Regions from separate parts of the Marinovum sp. PR37 genome, predicted to be linked through region 3. Evidence: riboswitches for the same ligand, from Rfam matches in the RefSeq annotation. Region 3 holds a riboswitch; each other region holds the start of a gene.

Region 1 (3,268 bases), on a different contig from region 3:
GGCATTGGCCGAAGACGTGACGATGAAGGAAGTTACCGCATTGAAGAGCTGCGAACCCGCAATACCCGCGAGTATAATGCGCTCGGTCCCGCCACCGGTTTCACGCACCAGGATTGCGACGAAGAGAATGGCCACCGTCGCGCCCACAAAGGCACCTGCGGAGACGGACAGCGCCCCCGCGCCGAGCGCCAGAACAATCACCGTGACCGCGCCGGTCGATGCCCCTGCCGAAATACCAAGCAAATATGGTTCGGCCAGCGGATTGCGCAATAGAGCCTGAAGAACGGTGCCACAGACCGCCAGAGCCGCGCCGACACAGATCGCAACGGCGGCACGGCTGAGACGATAGTGCCAGATGATGCCTTCCCGGATCGGATCGACTTCCAGATCCAAGCCCAGAATACGGTTGGCCAGCGTTCGGGTCACGTCACGGGGCGTTACCGCAATCTCGCCCAGCAAAATGGCCCCCGCCGTAGCAAGGACCAGAGCCACGGCCGAGAGCAGCAGAAACGGCCCAAGGGCCATCCTGCGCGACCTGGGCGCGGGGCGCGCCTCGGCGATCACCGTGCTTGGCCGAAGGCTCGTAGGCCGGCGGCAAGCGTTTCGACCCCATCTACCGCTCGCAGAGTCGGGTTCATCGACTGAGCGTCCATTTCAATCAACCGGCCATTGCGCACTGCGCTCAGCTGACTGGCCACAGGATCGCTTTGCAGGAACGCGCGCTTGGCGGCGACGTCATCGGCCGGCAGACGGCGCCGATCCATCTTTCCCAGCACGATTACATCCGGGTCGAGGCCCGAAATTGTTTCCCATCCCACCAGCGGCCATTCTTCTTCCGAGGTGATGACATTGCGAACCCCGACGACATCCGAGATCCAAGCCGGGGCCCCGTAACGGCCGGCCACATAGGCTTCTCCCTCGGTCTGCGGTGAGGAAAACCAGAAGAGAACCGAAACGTCGCGTGCTTGCAGCCCGCGTACATGTGCCTTTGCGGTTTCGATCCGCGCCGCGTTGCGTTCGATCAGAGCCGCACCGGCGCCCGACACATCGAAAATGCCGGCAAGCTCAGCAATCTCGCGGGATAGTAGGTCCATGGACCAGGCCTGAGACCGGGCTCCGTCACCGCTGCCGGTGCTGAAATCGCTTTTGGCGCATTCGGCCGGCGACACATAGGTGGCAATGCCGAAATCTCCGAACTGGGAAAAGGTGCCGACCCGCGCCTGTTCGGGAGCGATGTCGTTGATCCACTGACTCGCGACGAAATCGGGGCGGGTGTCCAGCACCGCTTCGAAACTGGGCGAGTTATCCGCCAGCCGCGGCAAGGCTTGGCCCTGCTCGGCCAATTCCTCTGGCAAAGGCGCCAGCCAGATTGCGCTACCGACGATCTTGTCGGCCAGGCCGAGCGAGAGCAGGATTTCGGTTGTGCCCTGTCCGATCGCCACCACGCGCTCCGGAACTGCATCCAGGATCAAGTCCCTCTGGCAGTTGCGGATTTCAAGAGGATAGGTGGTTGCCTGGGCCTGAACCCGCAAGGCAGTTGATGCGAGAATGGCAGTTGCAAGCACACAGAGGATACGACCGCGGCCGCGAGCTATTTGGATCATTGACGCTCCTTTTCCGGACACCCCGTCCGGTGCGCATTGAAATTTCGGCTCTGCTCCATCGCAGGCCGGAACGGCAGGTCTCCTGACTCGCGGCCATCGTTCCAACCCGCCTTCCCGTGCCTGTTCTGTGACACAGTGGCATCGCCCGACGGGCGAATGGGTCGAAACGGCCGCCTACAGTTGCGGGGGCAGTCCCGGAGTTCAAGCCAGAAGGCTTGGCACCGGGTTCCCTTTTCATCCCGATTGGGAACCGTTCGCGCCGGAAGTTCTTCTTCACAACCTGGTTTGTCAAGCCGGATTATTCCGGTGGCGAATTCAATCACCTGCCTGCAAAGGCGCGCCATTTTAAATCACAGTTTTTGAATGCCTTTTTGCGTGCTACTCCCCCATTTGACAATTGTCGGGGAGTAGCGGCTGCCAACCTGGCAGTCCCGAAACGCTTGCTCTGCTTTTCAACCCCGGCCGCGATAGGGCGGCACGCCTTGATCGGGCAGCCAGAGGCCCTCGGGACGCGGGGCGGTCTGCCAGAACACGTCGATCGGAATGCCGCCGCGCGGATACCAGTAGCCGCCGATCCGCAGCCATTGCGGTTCGAGGAAATCGACCAGGCGGCGTGCGATAGAGATCGTGCAATCCTCGTGAAACGCACCATGATTTCGAAAGGAGGTCAGGAACAGTTTCAGCGATTTCGATTCCACCAGCCAGGCGCCGGGTACGTAGTCGATCACCAGGTGGGCAAAATCCGGCTGTCCGGTCATCGGGCAGAGCGAGGTGAATTCCGGCGCTGTGAAGCGCACATTATAGGCCAGGTCGGCCTGTGGGTTGGGCACACGCTCCAGTTCAGCCTCTTCCGGGCTGGCGGGAATGCGGGTTTCGCCGCCAAGCTGCTTGAGATCGCTGTAGATATTTTCGGACATGGGGGCTCCTTAAGGTCAGACGCCGCGCTTGTTGCCCCAGATCAGGACATGAAGCTGCGGCAGGATGCGGGGGGCGAACCAGCCGTCGGCCATCGCGCTGTCGGTCAGCCATTCCAGCCGGGCAGACAGGGCCCGCAGATCGACCGGCGTGTCGGGGTCGACCTCGGCGTTGCCCGGCTGGAGGTAGAGCGGCAGGTCCGGGTGGCGGGCATGGGCGGCTTTGGCCCATTGGTAATCGGTCTCGTCGAAGACGACGATCTTCATCACCGACTGCCGCGCCGGCTTGCCGGCGGAGACACAGCCATCGAAGGCATCCCAGTCCACCGTTTCGCCGCTCGAGGGGGGTTTCGGCGACAAAACCAGCGTGTCGAGCTCCGCAAACCAATCTCTGGCCAAGGAACCTTGTGTCTCGCAGGCGAAGCGATACCCCGCCGCACGTCCCCGCGCGATCACCGGAGCGAAATCCTGGATCGCGGGATTGCCGCCGCTGATCGAGACCGTCAACGGCTGACCGTTCGAAAGACGCAGCACCTCATCCCAGATTTCCACGTCGCTCAACGGCGCCCAAGTATGGCGATACCGGCTTTCAACGGCATGCAGGCTGTCGCACCAGCTGCACCTGTAGTCGCAGCCACCGGCGCGGATAAAAACCGTGGGCTCACCGATCAATGCGCCCTCGCCCTGGATCGTCGGCCCGAATATCTCGGCGATGCGCAGGGTCATGGCCGGTACTCTGCCCAGGTTTTC
Region 2 (3,268 bases), 180 kb from region 3:
GCTCCCTCTGCCGGTCCATCGAGGAAGGACAGCGGGTCAAAATCCTCGGGCAGCTCGTCGAGCCACTCTTCGGTCTTGGCCAGCTCTTCCTTCTCGTAGGTGTCCGGGTGCCAGATTTGAAAGGTGTCACCTGCGGCGATGAAAAAAGCCTCTTTTTCCAGTCCGATCTTGTCCCGCAGCTTGGCGGGCAGGACCAGGCGGCCGGTCTCGTCGACGTTGGTGGGATAGGATTGGCCGTGAAACAGCCGTTGCAGCATCTTGCGCTGCATCGACCCGCGCGGCATGGCATCGATCTTGGCGTCGACCTCGTCGATCGCCTCCATCGTGTAACATTCGAGGTAGTTGCGCCGGTGATCGCCGTAGACAATCACGAGCTCGGGGTTTTCGCCGGATTTCCAATTCGGATCAGCAGCTTCCAGCACACGGCGAAACAGGGCCGGGATCGACACCCTGCCCTTTGTATCCACCTTGTGGCGGCTTTCGCCTCTGAACCTGCGGCTCACTGTCCTGCCGTCCTTTGCCCGCGCCCCCGCGAAACCCCCCATGTCTTGGATGTAAAAACGGCGGATTGATCTGCTGCCACTGATCAACCCGCCGCCTGTCCCGCTCTTGCGGGATGTCCAGCTGCGCGCGCCACCTGGGGGGATGTCTGCTCGCCCGCGCGCCGGATCTCTGTTTCACGATGAAAGGCGGATGCCTGTATGAAACCTGTTTTTGCTTTTGTTCGGAGTTGGTTGCGGGGTCGTTTGCTGCCCCTATCTCCGTCCCTCATCGTGGTATAAGGGATGCCATGGGAAATTATGGAAATCAACAGGCAAAATTGGGAAAGACCCACATCATATTGTCCACACCCCCTGTGGAAAACAACATCTTGGGGTAAAATTGATACTGTTTTTGGAATTTATAGCGGAAGCGGCTTTTTGCTCATACCATATATAGTAATTGAGGCGCTGTGGCTTTTTTCCCACGAAATCCCGGAATTTTCGGGGCAGCGCCGTGATTTACCCGTTTCCCCAAATTCCGCCGCGCCTGCTTTTGCGGATTTTGGCAATTCCGGCGCTGTGACTCACACACGAATCACGGAATCGAGAGCCAATTCTTGATTCTGTCGCCGCACCGGATTGGGCCGGTGCCATGAATTCCCATCCATCCCACGATTTCCCGTATGTCCCTTGGTTTCCCGGCGCGGTCCTGATTTCCCGCCGGGGCCGCGCCCGCCCGCCAGGGCCATTCAGGCCCTCTGCGGCCATGGATTCCCAAAAAGGCGCCGGCGTGGCCGCCATGCCGCACCTGAAGCCGCGTGACGGGGCGTGCGAATTGCCGTCTTGCCAGGCTGAGCCGGCACAATTAGACGAAGCCTGTCTTGGTTCGGGCCTCGCAAGGGGTTCGTGAAAAGGGAACGCGGTGCAAAGCCGCGACTGCCCCCGCAACTGTGAGCGGCGAGCACCTTCGGAAACTGCCACTGTGGCCACCGGCCGCGGGAAGGCCCGGCGGATGCAACGACCCGCGAAGTCAGGAGACCTGCCAGGAGCTCACCCTATCCCGACGCGGGGCGCGTCACGGATAACGGCAACCCCGTCGCGGTGACTTCACTGAAACGGTGGGCGCTGTTCCCTCCGAAACGTCAATCGGCCCGACCGGCCTTCGAGGGATACAAAATGACCCGCTCCACCCTGATGACCAGCGCCGCGCTCTCCGCGCTCTGTGCCACCCCTGCTCTTGCCCAGGACGACGCCTATGATCTCGGCGTGCTGATCCTTTCGGCCGGGCTCGAGGCGGCACCCGCCGACGAGACCGGGGTTTCCGCCGCCGTGATCACCGAGGACGACCTGGAGGCCACCGGCGAGACCCGAGTGATCGATTTTCTCGCCCGCCAGCCCGGCGTGACGATCCGCGCCACCGGCCCGCTGGGCACCTCTGCCGGGGTCTCGATTCGCGGCGTCGGGCAGAACAACATCCAGGTACGCGTCGATGGTATCGACGTATCCGATCCGAGCGGCACCCAGGTGGCCTTTGATTTCGGCGGGCTGATGACGTCGGACATCTCGCGCATCGAGATCCTGCGCGGCGCGCAATCGGCGCTTTATGGCTCCGAGGCGCTTGGCGGGGTGATCAACATCACCACCAAAACCGCCGACAAGGACGGGTTCGGCGTGCAGATCGCCTCGGAATACGGCAGCTACGAAACCCTGCGCAGCGCCGTGACCCTGACCACGGCCGGCGATGGCTACGACAGCGCGCTGACCTTTTCTCACGCCCGCTCGGACGGATTTTCCGCCGCCGACGAAAACGACGGCAATGACGAGGAAGACGGCTTTTCGGCCACCCGGCTGAGCTTTGCCGGCTCTTACGAACTGGGCTCGCCCGATCTGGTGATGCATCTGTCGTTCTTCGACGAGCGCTCGGACTATGAATATGACGAGGCCTCGGGCGGCGTGGTATCTGACGGCAGCCCCGACGAGCTGACGGTCAAGAAACAGAACGGCGCCCGCATCGGCTTTGATTTCGTCACCGGCGCGGTGGATCATTCGGTCTCGGCCGCCTGGTTCCGCATCGACCGCACGCTGACAGGCACCTCGGCCAGCTTTGGCGGCATCTCCGACGACCGCTTCGACTATACCGGCACCCGGATGGAATACCGCTACCAGGGCGGCGTCGATCTTGGCGCCACCGCGCGGCTGGCCTTTGGCGCCGATCACACGATCGAGGAATTCGACACCGCCGTGGCGCTGGACCACACGATTTTCGGCCTCTTTGTCGACGGACAGAGCCAGGACACCACCGTCAACGGCACCTTTGCCGAACTGACCTGGGCACCGAACGAGATGTGGAACCTCTCGGCCGCGCTGCGCCATGACGTGCATTCCGAATTTGGCGGCCATACCACCGGCCGTCTCTCGGCCGTCTATCGCCCGATGGATGACCTGATCTTCCGCGCCAATGCCGCCACCGGCTTCCGCGCGCCTTCGGGCTACGAGCTTTACGACGGCTTTGCCGGCAACCCCGATCTCGATCCCGAAACCTCGAAGAGCTTTGATCTGGGCGTCGAGAAGCGCTACGGCGAGACCGCCTTTGTCCGCGCCACCGCCTTCCATGTCGAAGCCGAGGACATCATCGACTATTCTTTCACCACCTTCGGTTACGTGCAGGCCGAGGGCACTTCGACCCGGCAGGGGCTGGAGCTGGCCTTTGGCGGCGCGCTGCGCGAGGGGCTGCGGTTTGACGGCTCCTATACCTGGACCGACAGCTTTTCCGACGCCGATCTCGA
Region 3 (3,268 bases):
TGGCGTTCTGGATGTTTTCCTTCAGGTCGAGCTGCATGATCGGATAGCTGCGCGACGCGCCCAGCACATAGGCGGTGGCCAGCGTCATCACGTGATCGGCGGCGGCCATGCGCTCTTTTTCCTCCCGGGCGGTCTGGGCCGCCGCCTCGCTCGACCAGAGCATGCCACCGGCACCGGCCACCAGCGCCGCGGTAAAGCTGCCGGAGCCGGCAAGTTTCAGAAAATTGCGGCGCCCCATCGCGGCGCGTTCAAGATTGTCACGATCCATGTTTTCCTCCCAAAATGGTTCGTTAGCTGCGGTCGGACTTCTCCGCCGCCTCTCGCCGAAGAATCGCGAGAACAAAGGTCACCGAGGCCGCAAACAGCAGCAGCATCTCCCCCACGTCCCCCAGAAACTGTGCGCCTCCCAAAGCGCCGACGAGCACGTTCGCGACAAAGACTGCAAACAGAGTGATTGCTGAGATCAGAAACACGGGCAGGTCCTTTCCACGACTCGGGCAAGACAAATGTAAGCGCTTACAGTCGCTCAATGCAAGCGCTTACATGACAAGCCGCGTGTTTTCCTGTTATATGCTTGTCAGCGATGGTTTTTTTATAGTGCCGCAAAGGCCGGAATCGGGAAAACTGATGGTTAAAGTGCCGAATCGACGTCAGGACAGCCGCCAGGGGAGCGACACGCCGAAACTCGAGGATGTCGCCGCCCGTGCCGGCGTTTCGACGGCAACGGTCTCGCGCTGCCTGAACAATCCGGCGGTGGTATCGGACGCCACCCGCAAGAAGGTGCTCGATGCGGTGCGCGCCATGGGCTACGCGCCGAATTTCGGGGCCCAGGCCCTGGCCGCCCGGCGCACCAACACCTTTGGCGCCATCGTCCCGACGATGGAAAACGCCATTTTCGCCCGCGGACTTCAGGCCTTTCAGGAGGCATTGCGGCAACAGGGCATCACCCTTCTGGTGGCCTCTTCCTCCTACAGCCCCGAACTCGAGGAACAGCAGATTCACAGCCTTGTCGCGCGCGGCGCCGATGCGCTGCTCCTGATCGGCCATGACCGGCCGCCAAAATGCTACAGCTTCCTGCAAAAGCGCCAGGTGCCCTATGTGATCGCCTGGGTCTACGACGGCGACGAAGGGCGGGTTTCAATCGGCTTCGACAATCGCAAGGCGATGAAATCCCTGGCCGACGCGGTTCTCGACCGGGGCCACCGCAGGCTGGCGCTGATCACCGCCGACCGCCGCAACAACGACCGCGCCCGGCAGCGGTCGCAGGGGCTGGTGGATGCGATGACGGCGCGCGGATTGGACCCGGAGACCCTGGCCGTCGTCGAGACGGCCTATTCCATCGCCAATGGTGCACAGGCGCTGGAGCAGCTCATGCACACCACCCCGCGCCCCACGGCCGTGATGTGCGGCAACGACGTGCTGGCGGCCGGCGCCCTGACCCAGGCCCGCAAGATGGGGCTCGACGTGCCCGGCGATCTGTCGATCACCGGCTTCGACGACATCGAGATCGCCGAGATCGTGACCCCGGCGCTGACCACCGTGCATGTGCCCCATCGCAACATGGGCAAGGGCGCGGCCAGTCTTCTGTTTGCGATGCGCGCCGGCGAAGACCCCGGCCCCAGCGTCGAGCTCGAGGCGACGGTTATCCTGCGCGACTCGCTGGGGCCGGCGCCCGACCGGGCCCCCTGACCTGCCGCACTCTCGGCGCTTGTCTCTGCGACCGGTCGATCTATAGTCGCGCCACCAGGTGCCCCGAGAGGGGAGAATCGGGAAGCCGGTGCAAGACCGGCGCGGGCCCGCCGCTGTGAGGGGGACCTGTCGGACATTTTGCCACCGGGCCCTGCGGCCCGGGAAGGCGTCCGCCGGGGAGGAACCCAAGCCAGAAGACCGGCTTGGTGACACCAGGTTCCGTGGCTGGACACCACGGGCCGCTGTCAGCCATGCGGAGGCCATACCATGCTGCACCCCCCCGCGCCCGCTCCGGCGCGCGTCTTCTCTTCTGCCGAACGCCGTGCGCTCTATGACGTCATCGCCGCGCGCCGCGATGTGCGCGACGAATTCCTGCCCGATCCGATCGCCCCGGACCGGCTGCGGCGGATACTCGAGGCCGGTCATGCCGCGCCGTCGGTCGGGCACATGCAACCCTGGAACTTCATCCTGATCCGCGACCCGGCGCAGAAACACCGCATCGCCAGCGCCTTTGCCGCCGCCAATGACGAGGCGGCGGAAATGTTTCCCGAAGAGCGGCAATCGACCTACCGGTCGCTGAAGCTCGAGGGCATCCGCAAGGCGCCGCTCAACATCGCGGTGACCTGCGACCGCACCCGGGGCGGCAAGGTGGTGCTCGGGCGCACCCACAATCGCGACATGGACCTCTATTCGACGGTCTGCGCGGTGCAGAACATGTGGCTTGCCGCCCGTGCCGAGGGCATCGGCATGGGCTGGGTCAGCATCTTCCGGCCCGACGATCTGCGCGCCATTCTCGGGCTGCCGGATCACGTCGAGATCGTCGCCTACCTCTGCCTCGGCCATGTCTCCGAGCTCTTCGACCGGCCCGAGCTGGCGGCGCGCGGCTGGCGGCAGACCCTGCCGCTCGACAGTCTGATCATGACCGACCGCTGGGAGCCGGCCGGCGCATGAGCGGCTCAGCCCGGCCAGAAGGTGGCCAGAACCGCCCAGCAGAACGCCTCGGCCAGAAGCTGCGTCGCGCCCAGCACGTCGCCGGTGATCCCGCCCAGCTTGCGCCGGGCCAGAACGCCGGTGCCGGCGGCGACCACCGCGCAGGTCGCGGCCAGCGCCACCCCCTGCCAGCCCACCGCCAGACCGGCCAGCAGCACCACGGCGGCGGCGCTCAGCCGCGCCCGGCCGGAGCGCCCGGCCGCCATCCGGCCCATGCCGTCGGAACGCGCGGCGGGCTGGGTCTCCTGCAAGCCGATCATGGCCACCCGGCTGAGCGCGCCGATGACGAGGAACGGCGCCAACCCGGCCGCCGCCCCGAGCGAAGACAGCGCCGCCAGCCAGAGCGCGACGATCAGGATCAGTGCCAGGACACCGTAGCTGCCGACCCGGCTGTCGCGCATGATCTCGAGCGCATGGGCGCCGTCGCGCCCGCCGCCGATGCCGTCGGCGAAATCCGCCAGCCCGTCGAAATGCAGCGCGCCGGTGGCCAGCGCCAGCGCCGCCAGGGCGAGCACCGCCGCCACCGGGGCCGGAGCGCCCGACGCCAATGCGCCGGCATGCACCGCCCAGCCGATCAGCCCCAGCGCCA

The links. A riboswitch is a leader RNA that binds a small molecule or an ion and turns the genes downstream of it on or off. The one in region 3 is predicted to bind cobalamin.
Region 1: another riboswitch for cobalamin. It lies ahead of PVW49_RS23065 (ABC transporter substrate-binding protein); the one in region 3 lies ahead of bluB (5,6-dimethylbenzimidazole synthase).
Region 2: another riboswitch for cobalamin. It lies ahead of PVW49_RS05610 (TonB-dependent receptor plug domain-containing protein); the one in region 3 lies ahead of bluB (5,6-dimethylbenzimidazole synthase).

What each region holds. Positions count from the first base shown of each region.
Region 1 covers NZ_JARAML010000047.1:9,060-12,327, forward strand. The annotation lists gene PVW49_RS23060 (FecCD family ABC transporter permease) at 1-525, opposite strand, end outside; gene PVW49_RS23065 (ABC transporter substrate-binding protein) at 561-1,604, opposite strand; cobalamin riboswitch at 1,660-1,874, opposite strand; gene queF (preQ(1) synthase) at 2,057-2,521, opposite strand; gene queE (7-carboxy-7-deazaguanine synthase QueE) at 2,537-3,244, opposite strand; gene queD (6-carboxytetrahydropterin synthase QueD) at 3,241-3,268, opposite strand, start outside.
Region 2 covers NZ_JARAML010000004.1:228,108-231,375, forward strand. The annotation lists gene mraZ (division/cell wall cluster transcriptional repressor MraZ) at 1-503, opposite strand, end outside; cobalamin riboswitch at 1,348-1,543, shown strand; gene PVW49_RS05610 (TonB-dependent receptor plug domain-containing protein) at 1,659-3,268, shown strand, end outside.
Region 3 covers NZ_JARAML010000004.1:49,885-53,152, forward strand. The annotation lists gene PVW49_RS04780 (TRAP transporter substrate-binding protein) at 1-268, opposite strand, end outside; gene PVW49_RS04785 (hypothetical protein) at 291-473, opposite strand; gene PVW49_RS04790 (LacI family DNA-binding transcriptional regulator) at 628-1,689, shown strand; cobalamin riboswitch at 1,729-1,910, shown strand; gene bluB (5,6-dimethylbenzimidazole synthase) at 1,957-2,640, shown strand; gene cobS (adenosylcobinamide-GDP ribazoletransferase) at 2,646-3,268, opposite strand, start outside.